Linked DNA regions of Mastigocladopsis repens PCC 10914. The main gene of each other region encodes a partner of the protein of the gene in region 2 in a complex. Links are inferred from orthologs where the notes say so. Each region holds a gene or a part of one and is shown on either strand. Other genes may lie near its edges.

Region 1 (6,648 bases), 300 kb from region 2 along the record:
AGCGCTTGACATTAACAATAATTCCCTGCGCTCCCTCTTGTTCCAAATCTTCTACGTAGCCTTTTATCGCCGCTTTTGCGTCAACAGAACTGAGAAACGGTCCAAAGTAGTAGGTGCAACGGGGATATTGCGTCACGATTTCTACCCACCAAGCTAAGCCCAAGTTCTGGAATAGGTTAATCAAAGATTCCTTAAGGTTATGCCAAACGATTTTCATGGTTCTCGCCGATTTCTAAATGTGGTACTGGGTTCTAAACGATATGCTGCTAGTTTTGATTGTTTTACATTTCTTTATACTCTGTTTTACTGTTCTTTTTTCAAAGAAATTTTTGGGAATTTATCCAGGTGTAGCGTATTTATCCAGCGTTGACGGTAAATTTCATAAAGCGCCATACCTGCTGCTACTGAGGCATTCAGGCTAGGAGTTTGACCTTGTAGGGGGATCGACACCAAAAAGTCGCAATGACGTTGTGTCAAAATACTCAGACCTTCGCCTTCAGAACCAATTACCAAAACAATAGGACCGTTGAGTTTTACCGTATGCAGAGGTTCGCTTGCTTGAGCAGCAGTGCCATAAATCCAAAAGCCAGCGGCTTTCAGTTCTTCCAAAGCACGCTGCAAGTTCACCACCCTAGCCACGGGAAAATTTTCTAAAGCACCGGCAGCTACTTTCATGACTGTAGAGGTAATACCAGATGCTCTGCGTTGCGGGATCACCATTCCTTGAGCGCCTAACGCCTCTGCAGTGCGAATAATTGCTCCTAAGTTGTGGGGGTCAGTGATCCCCTCAGCAACAACAATCACGGGATCTGTAACAGATTTTGTCTGTGCAATCAACGCATCCAAATCAATATAAGCATACGGAGCAATTTGCGCTGCCACACCTTGGTGGTTCCCTTGGTCTGTGATTTGGTCTAAGCGCTTAGGCTCAACTTCGTCAATAATTGTGCCATTTTCCTTCGCTCGTAAAATCAGCGAGTGAAAGCGGGAGTCGTAGCGCAGACGGGAAGTAATCCAGATCCGGTTGAGACTGCGCTCATTCTCCAAAGCACTTAACACTGGATGACGACCGTAGATCAAATCCGTATCTTCTGATTGTTGAAAAGAAGTGGATGAACTGGAGGAGAAGTTACGATGTTGGCGTGAGCCTTCTGTTAGGGTGTTGGCACCTTTATCTCTGGAAGCGCGACTTGGATGAGAAATAACACGCTTTCCCTTCATTTTCAAGGGTTGCCCACTATTAGGTTCGCCAGAAGTCTTGATTTTTCTTGGTTTATTGATCATATGAGTCATTAGTAGAGCTTATAGGTGGGCGTCCTTGTTACCTCTATTTACCGAACCTACTCTACAAGTTTTGCTATTGTTGAGTTTAATTTCTCACAGCTTTTCCAGGTGAAGTTTTTGCAACAGGTCGGTTAAGCGATGGAAATCGGTGAGATACAGGTAGCCAATTAAAGTTTCTAAACTAGTTGCTTGTTGATATGTCGCGGGATCGACCCGCCTAGGGCGCCTTGCGGCAGCATTGCGACCCCGTCGGACAATTTCTAACTCGGTGTGCCTCAGATGAGGATACAGCGTCTGCAACATTTTAGCCTGGGTCTCTGCTCTGACTTGTGACACGACTAGACGATGGTATGTTTCTGAGCGCCTAGGTGGTAGCAGATAAAACATTCTGATGTACAGTTCATAAACTGCGTCTCCCAAATAAGCTAAAGCAGTAGGAGAAATTTGTTGCAGCTGTGCCTGTGAAATCTCTTGGGATAAATGCTCTTTTGTTGCCCCTAGTAGTTCATACCAAACTGAATTCTGACTGGAAGCTTCATTTGATCCATCTAGTGGGTCTTCCTCCTTCGATCTCACAAGTTCTTTTTTCCTCGCAGGCTCTATTATGGAGGCTTTCTTCGGGAAGACTTATTCGTTTACCCGCAGAATGCCGTGCAGATATACCTAAGCTTAATCACAGCTAAAAAAATTACTGCCTAAATTTTATCTTTTTTTCAATTTCTAGTTGCCATTTCTTATACTCAAGGGGCTTAAAGTGAAGTCTGAAATCTAAAAGTATCCAAAATGATTTGTCTGGGCGCTAAAAACAAGGATACTTTTAAAGCTTAAAGTATAAAGTGTAAAGTATGAAATAAATCTTATATTCAACTATGATAGCATACTGCAAGCTATCTTTGAGTCTTATACACCATATATCTTTGCTTATCTGAGAAAAATTTAAGCTATCCAGATTGGATGATCGGATAGCTATATTAAGCTCTCAGGTCAAGCAATCAAGACGACTTGGTGTTTTCTAGAGCCGCTTCAACTGAAGATTGTAGGGCGAGAAACTTCTCCAAGCGAACAAGCTTGACCGTCTGAGTGACACGGGCATTAGTAACAATTTGCAAGGTACCTTCGGAGTTTTGAGCCTGCTTAGCTAGCTGCACCAAAGCACCCAAGCCAGAGCTATCAACAAAATCGATTTGCGAGAGATCCAGAATAATGTGCTTTGGTCCCTCTTCAATCTTGCTCCCAAGTACCTTGCGAAATGTTGGTTCAGAAAAGGCGTCTAACAAACCTGTGAGGCGGAATAGCTGACAGTTATCCCGGACTTCACGAGTGCCTCTCAGGCTTACAGTTAGATTAAGTGGCTCAGCAATAATTCCCTCCTCATAGTTCTGGTGAACGCTCAAGTATAGATGGTTTTAGTGTAGATTGTCTACAACTTGCTTGGATATGGGGAATGGGCACAAGGCCACAGGGGAAGAACTGATTTTTTGCTCCCCAGATCCCCAATCTCCAGCTTTCTCCATTTTTATCCTACTTTTATCCTACTCTGGCTAATCCGGCTCGACGATCTGCTTGCATTGCTTGAACAAACTGCTCAAACAAATAATCAGCATCGTGAGGACCAGGACTTGCCTCTGGATGATACTGTACAGAAAATACTGGCAGTGACTTGTGACGTACTCCAGCAACGGTGCGATCGTTTAAGTTGAGATGACTAATTTCTACAACAGTGTTAGGTAAAGTCTCTGGGTCAATGGCAAAACTATGGTTTTGGCTGGTAATTTCTACTCGTTGTTGTAGACCCGCTGGCTGATTCAAACCGCGATGACCAAATTTGAGTTTGACAGTTTCAGCTCCGAGCGCATGACCCAAAATCTGGTGTCCCATACAAATACCAAACATGGGTTTTTGACTTCCCAGCAGTGCTTTCGTAGTTTCAATGCCTTCGGTGACAGCTGCTGGATCACCAGGACCATTAGAAAGAAAGATGCCATCTGGATTGTATTTGAGAATTTCTTCTGGTGGGGTATTAGCAGGAACAACAATGACGCGACAACCGTAACTCGCCAAACGACGTAAGATATTGCGTTTTACACCAAAGTCAATGGCAACAACAGTGAAAAATTCCTCGGAATTTTCTTGGCAAGCAGGATTAAATTCCCATACGGGGTTGGTGGGATCAGACCATTCATATATAGTTGGGGTAGTGACCTCCCGGACAAGATTCAATCCTTTCATATTAGGAGCTGCCTGTACTTGCTCCAGCAACTCAGCCTCATCCAAAATTTCTGTAGAAATGCCACCGTTCATGGCTCCAAAAATCCGAATTTTGCGGGTTAAGGCACGGGTATCAATGCCGTATATCCCGGGTATCTGGTGCTGTTCAAGGTAATCAGGTAAAGACTGTGTGGAGCGCCAGTTACTTGGGCGAGTACAAATGTTCCGAGCAATCGCACCCTGCACCTGGGGTCTACTTGATTCCTCGTCCTCTGGATTGACTCCTGTATTCCCCAATTCAGGGTAAGTAAAAACGACTATCTGACCGCAGTAACTAGGGTCGGTCAGCACTTCTTGATATCCGGTCATACCAGTGTTAAAAACCACTTCCCCAATCGTGGTTCCAGTGGCACCGAAAGACCAGCCATGATATGTGGTTCCATCTGCCAAAACAAAAATAGCAGGAATTGTGTCAGAAAGAGGCATAAGCTGTGATCTAGGATAGGGATTTGGGATGAGAAGAAAGTATAAGGTACAAGGTATAGGATAAGAGAGACAGGGAGGTTATCGGGAACAGGGTTATAGATAACAGAGGAATTGAACATGAACCCATCACCTATTCTCCATTTTCCAATTAACTCGATAGTGCGAACGAATATTATGCCATGAGTCAAGGCTTTTGGCAGTTATAACTCAATTAACTATTACTTAAGGCTCGAACACACAAAATCTTTAAACGGTAATGATCTGTAGTAGATTTCAACGCCCTAGGGCGGGTAATATTTATATTAATTATGCTTCACCTTATTTTATCCCGAGCAGCGCTCATTCTTGTGTCAACCACACTAGCGGTTTTGACTGTTGCCTGTAATAAAGAGCAACAGGTTGCCGTGACAGGTGGCGATGAGCAACCTGCGCCTACTGATAAGAGTGTCGCCTCGCCTGCTGCCACAACGCTACCTCTAAGCGCTAGTCCACAACCAGAGTCACCAAGGCAGCAATTGTCTGAGATTGAAGTGAGTTATTTTGAACAGGGACTAGACAAAGCTGTTGGCGCTCTTAGCATAAGCCAATCGGCTCAATCTGTAGAGGATTGGGATTTAGTGGCAATTCAGCTGCAAGACGCGATCGCGCTGATGCAAAAAGTGCCAGTTGATAGTCCTTATTTCACAAGCGCCCAAGCAAAAATCATCGATTACCAACGCCAGCTCAAATATGCTATACGAAAAGCCACTCTCCCCATAAATCCGCCACCACAAGCTCAACCAAAGAGGATCGTTGTTGCCGTTCCCCAGGCTTCTGTTATACCAAGTATTACCCCACCTAGTGTCACCCAACCACCAATCGCACCTGCGGAAAAACTTCAACCACCGTTGCCAAAGTCAACGCCAGTAGTGCCACTTAAACAGCAAGAGGCGTTTGCACTTCCAACAAAACGGCAAAACGAACAACAGGTGTATACAGCCCCCATCAAACGGCGAATTGGTGGTACGCCAATTATCGAAGTCACCTTCAATGGCAATCAGCCGTTTGAGATGATTTTAGATACGGGAGCTAGTGGCACAGTCATTACCCAGAAGATGGCAAATGCTCTGGGAGTGGTGCCAGTCGGAAGAGCGAAGGCAAACACAGCCAGTTCCAAAGCTATAGAGTTTCCCATCGGCTATGTGGATTCGATGGAAGTTGGTGGGGCTAAAGTGAATCGTGTAGCAGTGGCGATCGCTGGTGCAGAATTAGAAACTGGGCTTCTCGGGCATGACTTTTTTGGTGACTATGATATCACCATTAAACGCGATCTCGTAGAATTTCGTCCGCAATCGCACTCACAAGTCAATTCCACACAAGAGGCTGAATTCACTGCTCCAACTGCTCCCAAGGAGCGCCCATCTGTCTTGTATCCTTAGTGGCTCTCACCAAAGTTCTCAGTAAGCTCACTAAGATAGACAGATTAATTAGCTACCAACTTTTCCTCAGAAAATAGCAGAGACAGTAGCAGTGTTATTGAGCACCAAGATAAGTAGCTGTGTTTGCCGTCGGTATAGTACTGCATTTTCATAGAAGGCTAGGGTGTAGGGGCTAGGGCGTGCGGATTTAAGTGTTATCGGCAAGGATGCAGGGGGTGAGGATATCTCTGTTTTCTTCATACTTAACACCCCTAAAAACTGCAATTGTTAAGTATTTGCACCTTGTCTATTTCTCGTTTTTTTACTTTTTATAAAGTAAAATATTTGAGGAAGTGTGCTTGTTGGAGAAGATTTTTAAGTTCATTTAACCTTTTTTTAACCTCAACTTAACATTTAAGTTGTTTACTTATTATTAATTCACTTTTTGCTGCAACATTTGAACCCTCCAAAACCTGATACTCATAAAGGTTGGAGGGGTTCTCTATGCTATAGGTAGCTAGCAAACCTTTGCAACCGTGTCGAAGCGATTTCAGAAGACACTTTGAAGGATCATCACTCTCTCCTAAATACAGCTAAGTCCTACTTGCTCGAAGAAGTTGCACCATCAGCTAACGAGATAGACTGCAACCCAAATTCCCTATTCCATGCACTTCGAGGTCTTGGCAAATTGGGTTTGCTAGCACTAAAGGTTCCGCACCGCTGGGGTGGAAAAGAATTCAGCGAACAGACATATGGCAACTTTCAAGAACTGGTAGCACGGTATTCTGGTGCTTTAGCCTTTGTGCAAACTCAACACCAAAGCGCTGCTGGTATGCTCGTTGCTAGTAGCAACTCCTCGCTACAGGAAGAATACCTCCCCCGCATGGGCAACGGTGAAGTTTTATTGGGTGTTGGCTTTTCCCAGCTTCGGCGAGAAGGAGATCCGCTGACTGTAGCTATACCAGTACCTGGAGGATATCAACTCAATGGGGTTGTTCCGTGGGTGACGGGATGGGAATTTTTCAGCGAGTTTATTGTCGCCGCCACATTACCTGATGGTCGTGCTGTTTTCGGTATTGTACCCTTACTTGAAACACATCAAGACTCAGGAGGTGCTGTTACACTTTCAACTCCTGCACAACTAGCGGCTATGACATCAAGCAACACCGTAACTGCTACTCTGAACAACTGGTTTTTATCCGCAGAACGTATCGTTTTTATGAAACCCGCTGGTTGGATTCACGAAAACGATCAAAAAAATGTTCTCCGTGCT
Region 2 (7,557 bases):
TTCAATCTCTGTAGAGACGCGCCATGGCGCGTCTCTACAATGTGGTCTATTTACCCGAAAATTGCTGTAATTAAAAGCTGGCTGCATCAACTATTTTTAAATTTGAAATTTAGATACTCCCTCCCACACAGCGCTACTTAAGTTCCCTCTGGAGACAAAGGGAGGGAGAGTGTAAGGATTTCCCAGAGAGGAGTTTTGGATTCGTTTTGCCGTAACTTTGCCAAATAGGTCTGAACACAACAATCGGAAATCTCCAATAGCAATTCAAAATCGCTACTCAACTTCAGTGTTTTTGGTTTCAGTACCTTGCAACGCCATTTCAAAAGTCATTCTCTGTTCGGCGTTACGCAAGAAATAACCGCTCATCATGGCGGAAGCAAGAAGACGACCCAAATGTTCTCTACTGGTGGTGATGCTAACGCCAAAATGTTCAGAAGGCAAGTGCCCCAAAAGCCCTACAATGTTACGCTCCATCACTTGAAAAACTTCGGCAGAAGAGGGTTTAGATAACTGGGTAACTGTCTCTGGACTTAAGGATTTAACATACTGCCACAGCGAGTCGCCAGTTTCTAACTCACTCTCAAAAAATTCTGAGACTCGATTGGATGGGTTACTCACGTTATACCTCCTTAGATTACGACAACTGCGGTCAAAGTGACTTGAGTTGTAGATGGCTTTGATATATGAGACTAAGCTTTTGCTTTATTGTGTTCCTGTAAACTAATGTAACAGTCCCATTACAAGCTGGAAGTCGGTGTAACCGTACCAAAAGTAACGGATTTTCTCACCCTATGAGTTAGTGGGTAGTGGGTAGTGGTTAACAACCAACAACTGACTAACTTGCCAAATATTCATTTATATCGGCTTTCAACTTACGGAGTTTAGTTAAGGCTTCCCGCTCAATTTGCCGTACTCGTTCACGGCTAATATTAAGAAGTTCACCGATGCTGGCGAGAGTATGTGCTTGCCCATCCTTTAAACCAAAGCGCAGGGATATGACTTCCCTTTGCTGTGGGGTAAGTTCCGTCATCAGACGCTCTAAATCATAGGATAGAGAAGATTGGACGACGAATTCTTCTGGAGAAACTCCTGTGTCTTCTAACATTTCCCCTAGTTCTGTATCGTAATTATCTCCCAACCGCAAATCCAACGACAGGGGCACACGCGCCTTTTCCAGATATTCTCGCACTTGCCTGGGAGTCAATTCCAATTCTTGAGCTAACTCAGAAGCTGTCGGGGCGCGTCCTAGTTTCTGAGACATCTGTCGCTGCGCCTTTTTGATTTTATTCAATTTTTCAGTTATGTGGATAGGCAAACGAATGGTGCGACCTTTTTCAGCGATCGCCCGGGTTATAGCTTGACGAATCCACCAGTACGCATAGGTAGAGAACCTGTATCCTTTGGTGGGGTCAAACTTTTCCACACCCCGCTGCATACCTATGCTACCTTCTTGAATCAAGTCGAGTAGATCGACGTTGCGCTTGATGTACTTTTTGGCGACAGACACAACGAGTCGCAAATTGGCTTCTACCATCTTGCGCTTGGCAATTTCACCGTCTGCGATTGCTTCGTTCAACTCTGCTATTTCTAGTTCTGTCGCTTTTGCCCACTCTTCTAAGGTCGGGTGACGACCTAACCTGATGGCAAGAGACTCCCTCACTTCGTGCAATGCTGTTGTACGTTGTACCTGTTTGCCATAATGTATTTCCTCCTCATGGGATAAGAGTGGCACACGTCCAATCTCACGCAGGTAAGTCCGCACGAGGTCTGTGGCTGTCTGGGCGGTCTTCATGGCACTACTCTTCGGTATTGACGGGTTTGACAGAATGGTCTTGAGCTGATAGATGCCTTGTGTTGGGTGTCTACCCAGTTGTGCTGGGAACCCATACTCTATTTCACAATTTACGCGTTCAAGAAACAAGGGCAGCTAAATTGTCTGCTTTCTTTGGTTCTTAACTGGTAGAAGTTACAGCTATTTCCCCTTTTTCTCAAGTATCTACGGTTAGATAGAAGGTAATCAGTCCAACATTATTTTATGGGAGTCTTGTTAAGAATTGTAACATTTATGAGAATATTTTGACTAGATCTTAATGCTGTCATTTTGTGGCTGCTCCACGTCATTCAAGCCTAATATATCCCCCATGTATTTTCCATAAAGCTCTTTAATAAATGTATATGGAAAAAGAAAAGTTTCTAAGAATTGTTAAAATAAATAAACAATAACTTACTGATATATGGTTATTCAACCTCTTGGACTCATTCATGGCTTCTCAAGAGTGCAGAACGCACAACAACGCGCCAGTTGCCGTGAGAGCAGGCTAACCCCTATGGCTGACGCCATAGGGGGTCTCCCCTGTTGAAGCAAGTGGCGTGGGACTGGCGTTTCTGAGTTCTTACGCCTATGAGAAATCAAGTCAAGTGCAAGATGTCACTGTCTAATTTCTACCTCACTGTCTTATGGATACACAGAGGATAGAGGACAGGGAACAGAGTATAAGGTATGGCGGAAAATCTTCAACCTATGACCTATAATCTGTAACCTGTAACCTACTAACTAACCGTTGTATATTCCTGAATAACCCTGACATCTAAGGTTGTATTTTGCAGGGAACGAATAGCAGCAACAATGGCTTTTGCCCCAGCAATAGTGGTAATGATGGGGATTTTGTAAGCCAAGGCTGTGCGGCGAATGAGTCTACCATCACTTTGCGCTTCTTCCCCAGAAGGCGTGTTGATAATCAATTGAATTCTATGGTTCTTAATTGCATCCAAGACGTGGGGACGACCTTCATGCAATTTCAGCACCAACTCAACATCTAAGCCGTGTTCTTGAAGAACGCGACGTGTACCATCCGTCGCCATTACAGAAAAGCCCAAATTGATAAATTCCTTGACCACAGGAACCGCAGCAGCTTTATCGCGATCGTTCATCGATACGAACACCGTACCACTCATGGGCAAACGCTCACCAGCAGCCAATTCCGCCTTGGCAAAGGCGCGTCCAAAGTCACTGTCAATACCCATCACCTCACCAGTAGAGCGCATCTCCGGTCCCAAAATGATATCGGTACCAGGGAATTTGTTAAACGGCAATACCGCTTCTTTCACGGCAATGTGGTCTGGAATCACTTCTTTGGTGAAACCTAGCTCCTCCAAAGTTTTACCTGACATAATTAAGGATGCGAGTTTTGCCAGTGGCACGCCAGTTGCCTTAGACACAAACGGTACAGTGCGAGAGGCGCGGGGATTTGCTTCCAGAATGTAAACCTGGGGCGAATAACTTTGAGTGCCAACAACAGCAAACTGAATATTCATTAACCCCACGACATTGAGTGCTCTTGCCAACTGCACCGTCCAAGCCCGGATTTGCTCTAAAACTATTGGTGGTAGAGAAATGGAAGGTATTGTGCAGGCAGAGTCCCCTGAATGAATCCCCGCTTGTTCAATGTGTTCCATTATACCACCAATCACCACTCGTCCAGTGTGGTCGGCTATAGCATCCACATCGACTTCAATGGCATTTTCCAAAAACTTATCAATGAGAATTGGATGTTCTGGTTCCACCAGTACTGCAAAAGTCATGTAACGTTCCAACTCAGCATCGGAGTAGACGATTTCCATCGCCCTTCCCCCCAACACGTAGCTAGGACGCACTACCACCGGATAACCAATGCGTTGAGCAACAACTAAAGCATCTTCATAGGTGCGGGCAATACCATTCGGCGGTTGGGCAATATTCAACTCTTGGAGAACCTTCTCAAACCGCTCCCGGTTTTCTGCAATGTCGATAGAATCTGGTGAAGTCCCCCAAATTTTGGTGGACACGCTAGGAGATTGGTGTAGAGACGCCCCATGGGGCGTCTCTACAAGTTGATTGCTGAGAACTTTTTGTAAGGGAACGGAAAGCTTCAATGGAGTTTGTCCACCAAACTGAACAATCACCCCAACTGGGTTTTCCGCTTCGATGATATTCAGCACATCTTCTTTTGTCAGCGGCTCAAAATACAGGCGATCGCTCGTATCATAATCTGTGGAAACTGTCTCCGGGTTGGAGTTGACCATAATCGTTTCATACCCCGCGTCTTTTAAAGCAAAGGCGGCGTGACAACAACAGTAGTCAAACTCAATACCTTGCCCAATGCGGTTAGGACCACCACCCAAAATCATCACCTTGGGTTTATCAGTGGGCATGACCTCCGTTTCTTCTTCGTAAGTAGAATAGTGATAAGGAGTAAATGCCTCAAATTCCGCAGCACAGGTATCTACTGTTTTGTAAACTGGAATCACACCGAGTTGTTTGCGGTGAGCGCGGACTTCATCTTCGGTGGTTTTGGTCGCGAAGGCAATCTGGCGATCGCTAAATCCCTGGCGCTTAATTGCATACATCTGCTGTTCTGTCAACTGGTGCAGCGGTGTCCGCTTCAGAAACTTCTCGTCCTCCAGCAGTTCCTGCATCTTATCGAGGAACCACGGGTCAATACCGGTTAACTCGTAGATTTCCTCAATTGTCATCCCTAGCAACATGGCATGACGTACAGCAAATATGCGTTCAGGGTTTGGTGTCCGCAGATGGGCGCGAATTTGTTCACCGCTGGGTAATTTTTCTTTCATGTCGCAACCCCAACCCGCACGTCCGGTTTCCAAGGAACGCAGCGCCTTTTGGAAGGACTCGTTAAAAGTCCGCCCAATTGCCATCGCTTCCCCGACCGACTTCATCTGCGTTGTCAGCACTGCTTCTGCACCGGGGAACTTTTCAAAGGCGAACCGGGGAACTTTGGTGACGACATAGTCAATTGTTGGTTCAAAAGAGGCTGGGGTTTTTTTGGTGATGTCATTGTTAATTTCATCCAGCGTGTAGCCAACAGCCAGCTTCGCCGCCATTTTGGCGATGGGGAAACCTGTGGCTTTGGAAGCTAAAGCCGAAGAACGGGACACACGGGGATTCATCTCAATGACAATTACGTCTCCATCTACGGGATTAACGGCAAACTGGATATTAGAACCTCCAGTTTCCACGCCAATCTCGCGGATAATTCTAATTGCCATATCCCGCATCCGTTGATATTCTTTATCGGTGAGGGTTTGAGCTGGGGCAACGGTAATTGAGTCTCCGGTGTGGATACCCATTGGGTCAAGGTTTTCGATGGAACAGATAATCACAACGTTATCTGCCAAGTCGCGCATCACTTCCAGTTCGTATTCTTTCCAACCGAGTAGGGACTGGTCGATGAGAATTTGCGACACGGGACTCGCATCTATACCTGCTTGTGCCATTTCTGCAAATTCTTCTTCGTTGTAGGCAATACCGCCTCCAGTCCCACCCATAGTGAAAGCAGGACGAATAATCAGGGGATAAGTGCCAATTTGTTTGGCAACAGTCTTGGCTTCTTCCAAAGATGAAGCTGTCCCACTAGGACACATCTTCACCCCTATTTTTGTCATCGCTTCGTTAAAAAGTTTCCTGTCTTCGGCTTTTTCAATTGCTGGGATTTTAGCACCAATTAACTCAACGCCGTACCTGTCCAACACTCCATTTTTCGCCAAAGCTACGGCAAGGTTCAGGGCGGTTTGCCCTCCCATCGTCGGTAGAAGGGCGTCGGGGCGTTCTTTGGCGATGACTTTTTCAACCAATTCCGGTGTCAACGGTTCGATGTAGGTGCGATCAGCTGTTTCCGGGTCGGTCATAATTGTGGCAGGATTCGAGTTGACCAGCACCACTTCATAGCCTTCTTCTCGCAACGCTTTACAAGCTTGAGTGCCAGAATAGTCAAACTCGCTGGCTTGTCCAATCACGATTGGACCAGATCCGAGTAGCAGAATCTTCCTGATATCGTCACGGCGTGGCATAGTCGTTGCCTTGGAGTAAGAAAATATAAATCCTGATTATTTTACGGGTCTTCACCCATGAGTTACTTTGTTTATTATTAACTTTTCTTAGTTTTCTTACACATAGGGCATAGGGGACAGGTTACAGGTATTTGCCTATCTCCTGTTCCCTGTCCCCTTATCACCTCATTTGAAAGATTTTATTTTATTCATTCATCATGAGTCATCTACATTTTTTTTGCAACTTTTTTCTATTTAGAATGATGATTTTTCTCAATAAGGAAATAACCAGTTTTGACCAATATCTGAACGCCAAATTTAGTCTTTTCTTAACATAGGAATGTTTGTAAATAACAAAATTTGCTAACTATCTTCTACAACAACCCTAGAGGTTAAATATTATATTTTTTTGTTGAGTTGCATTAAAAATGGCACAGAGGTAGATACGCTTCCTCTGTGCCATTTTTTAGAGTTGTTTAAGAACCAGTGCTTAGAGATTTTTTTTCCCAGTCTAGTTAGACGACTCTCTATTATGAGTGCGTTAGTTTTGAGCGGGTTGAACAAATCCTAAGGTTAAGCTATCCTTGGCAAGGAAGTGAGCCAAGTGGTAAGCTCTTTCCTCTGTTTTTAACAGGATTTTTTCGTACAAATACCGGGTAGCGCGATCGCCTAAACTCTCTGCCTGTGCTGCTTGACGGCGGATAACACCAATTACCGCTTGTTCTGCCTTTAGGTCATTTTCTACCATCTGACGGCAAGAATAAACGCCATCGGGTTCTTGCTCGAAGCAAGTTAATTCTACCAATTTGCGTAAGTTAGCAACGGGTACTCCACCCAGTCCATCCAAGCGTTCTCCAATATCATGGACGTGTTCTTGGACTTCGTTGTAGCTTTCGTTAAAGAACTCATGCAAAGAATAGAATTCTGCACCTTCAACGACAAAATGATGTTTTTGGTACTGCAAGTACAGTGCTTGGAAACTTGCCAATACGACATTAAATCCTTCACAAACTGGCTCGGTTACACTTTTGTCCAAAAGGACAGGATTGTCATATACATGACCAAAATTGCGTAACAAAGTTTGCGTTTCAGACATTGTTGTTCTCCTCGCTTTTAGCAGTTATAGTTTCTAACTGCTTAGTCTCTACATCTTAACATTTTAAAAATGATAGCAAGCTCTATTAATATCACAAACTTTTGAGTGTTGTCTTAAAAATAAGCCCGAAATTTCATCCCTCTTTAGAGGTTCCCACAAAAAATCTATAAAATGTTACTCATGATACTCTTTCTTTTTAATAAATGTGCATTAGACGAGTCTGGGATACGGGAAGTTTAAGAACGCTTATAGATTTTATTTTTTATTCAAAAATTACTGAGAAAAGTTTGCACTTAGGTTATCCTTATGTAAGAAGCTAAGCTTCCAAAAAAGAAAAAATTATGGGAGTCAAGGCGCGTACTTACTGCAAGACTATTGCACTTTGAGGGGGATTGTCTTGAAACCGTTAACTTTACAACCGCAGGTAAAGTACATCGTTGAGGTCAATTGGGCAGACCGCTGGCAAATATATAAACGCTTGCAGGAATTAGACATTCCCTGTGTGTGTGAGACGAACCAACCATTGACAGTTGAAATTAGCCATCCTACAGCAGCCATACAACTTTGGAGTGTTGTGCGGCAATTTACGACTCCCCGCCAGGACTTGATTAGGACTCTAAAGAAATGTTGGCAGC

The links.
Region 1: the proteins of carB (region 2) and carA are in contact, whole or in part, in a solved structure (PDB 1KEE), measured with the Escherichia coli proteins. The link is inferred for Mastigocladopsis repens PCC 10914 from one-to-one orthologs.

The regions. Positions count from the first base shown.
Region 1 is NZ_JH992901.1:3,413,115-3,419,762, forward strand. The notes cover bases 1,896-4,816. They hold carA (glutamine-hydrolyzing carbamoyl-phosphate synthase small subunit), read right to left. Parts: upstream 3,979-4,816; coding sequence 2,812-3,978; downstream 1,896-2,811. Other genes in these bases: MAS10914_RS0117400 (STAS domain-containing protein), read right to left, coding at 2,277-2,678; MAS10914_RS0117410 (retropepsin-like aspartic protease family protein), read left to right, coding at 4,287-4,816. In the rest of the region: MAS10914_RS0117385 (DUF1816 domain-containing protein), read right to left, coding at 1-217; 23S rRNA (guanosine(2251)-2'-O)-methyltransferase RlmB, read right to left, coding at 304-1,284; MAS10914_RS0117395 (Mini-ribonuclease 3), read right to left, coding at 1,378-1,860; more of MAS10914_RS0117410, read left to right, coding at 4,817-5,396; MAS10914_RS34330 (hypothetical protein), read right to left, coding at 5,463-5,636; MAS10914_RS0117415 (cyclase family protein), read left to right, coding at 5,938-6,648. UniProt on the Escherichia coli protein: Small subunit of the glutamine-dependent carbamoyl phosphate synthetase (CPSase).
Region 2 is NZ_JH992901.1:3,110,560-3,118,116, reverse strand. What follows is about bases 2,351-6,180. They hold carB (carbamoyl-phosphate synthase large subunit), read right to left. Parts: upstream 5,848-6,180; coding sequence 2,551-5,847; downstream 2,351-2,550. Outside these bases: MAS10914_RS0116005 (DUF760 domain-containing protein), read right to left, coding at 274-618; MAS10914_RS0116000 (RNA polymerase sigma factor, RpoD/SigA family), read right to left, coding at 836-1,792; DNA starvation/stress protection protein DpsA, read right to left, coding at 6,368-6,922; MAS10914_RS32870 (Asr1405/Asl0597 family protein), read left to right, coding at 7,320-7,557. UniProt on the Escherichia coli protein: Large subunit of the glutamine-dependent carbamoyl phosphate synthetase (CPSase).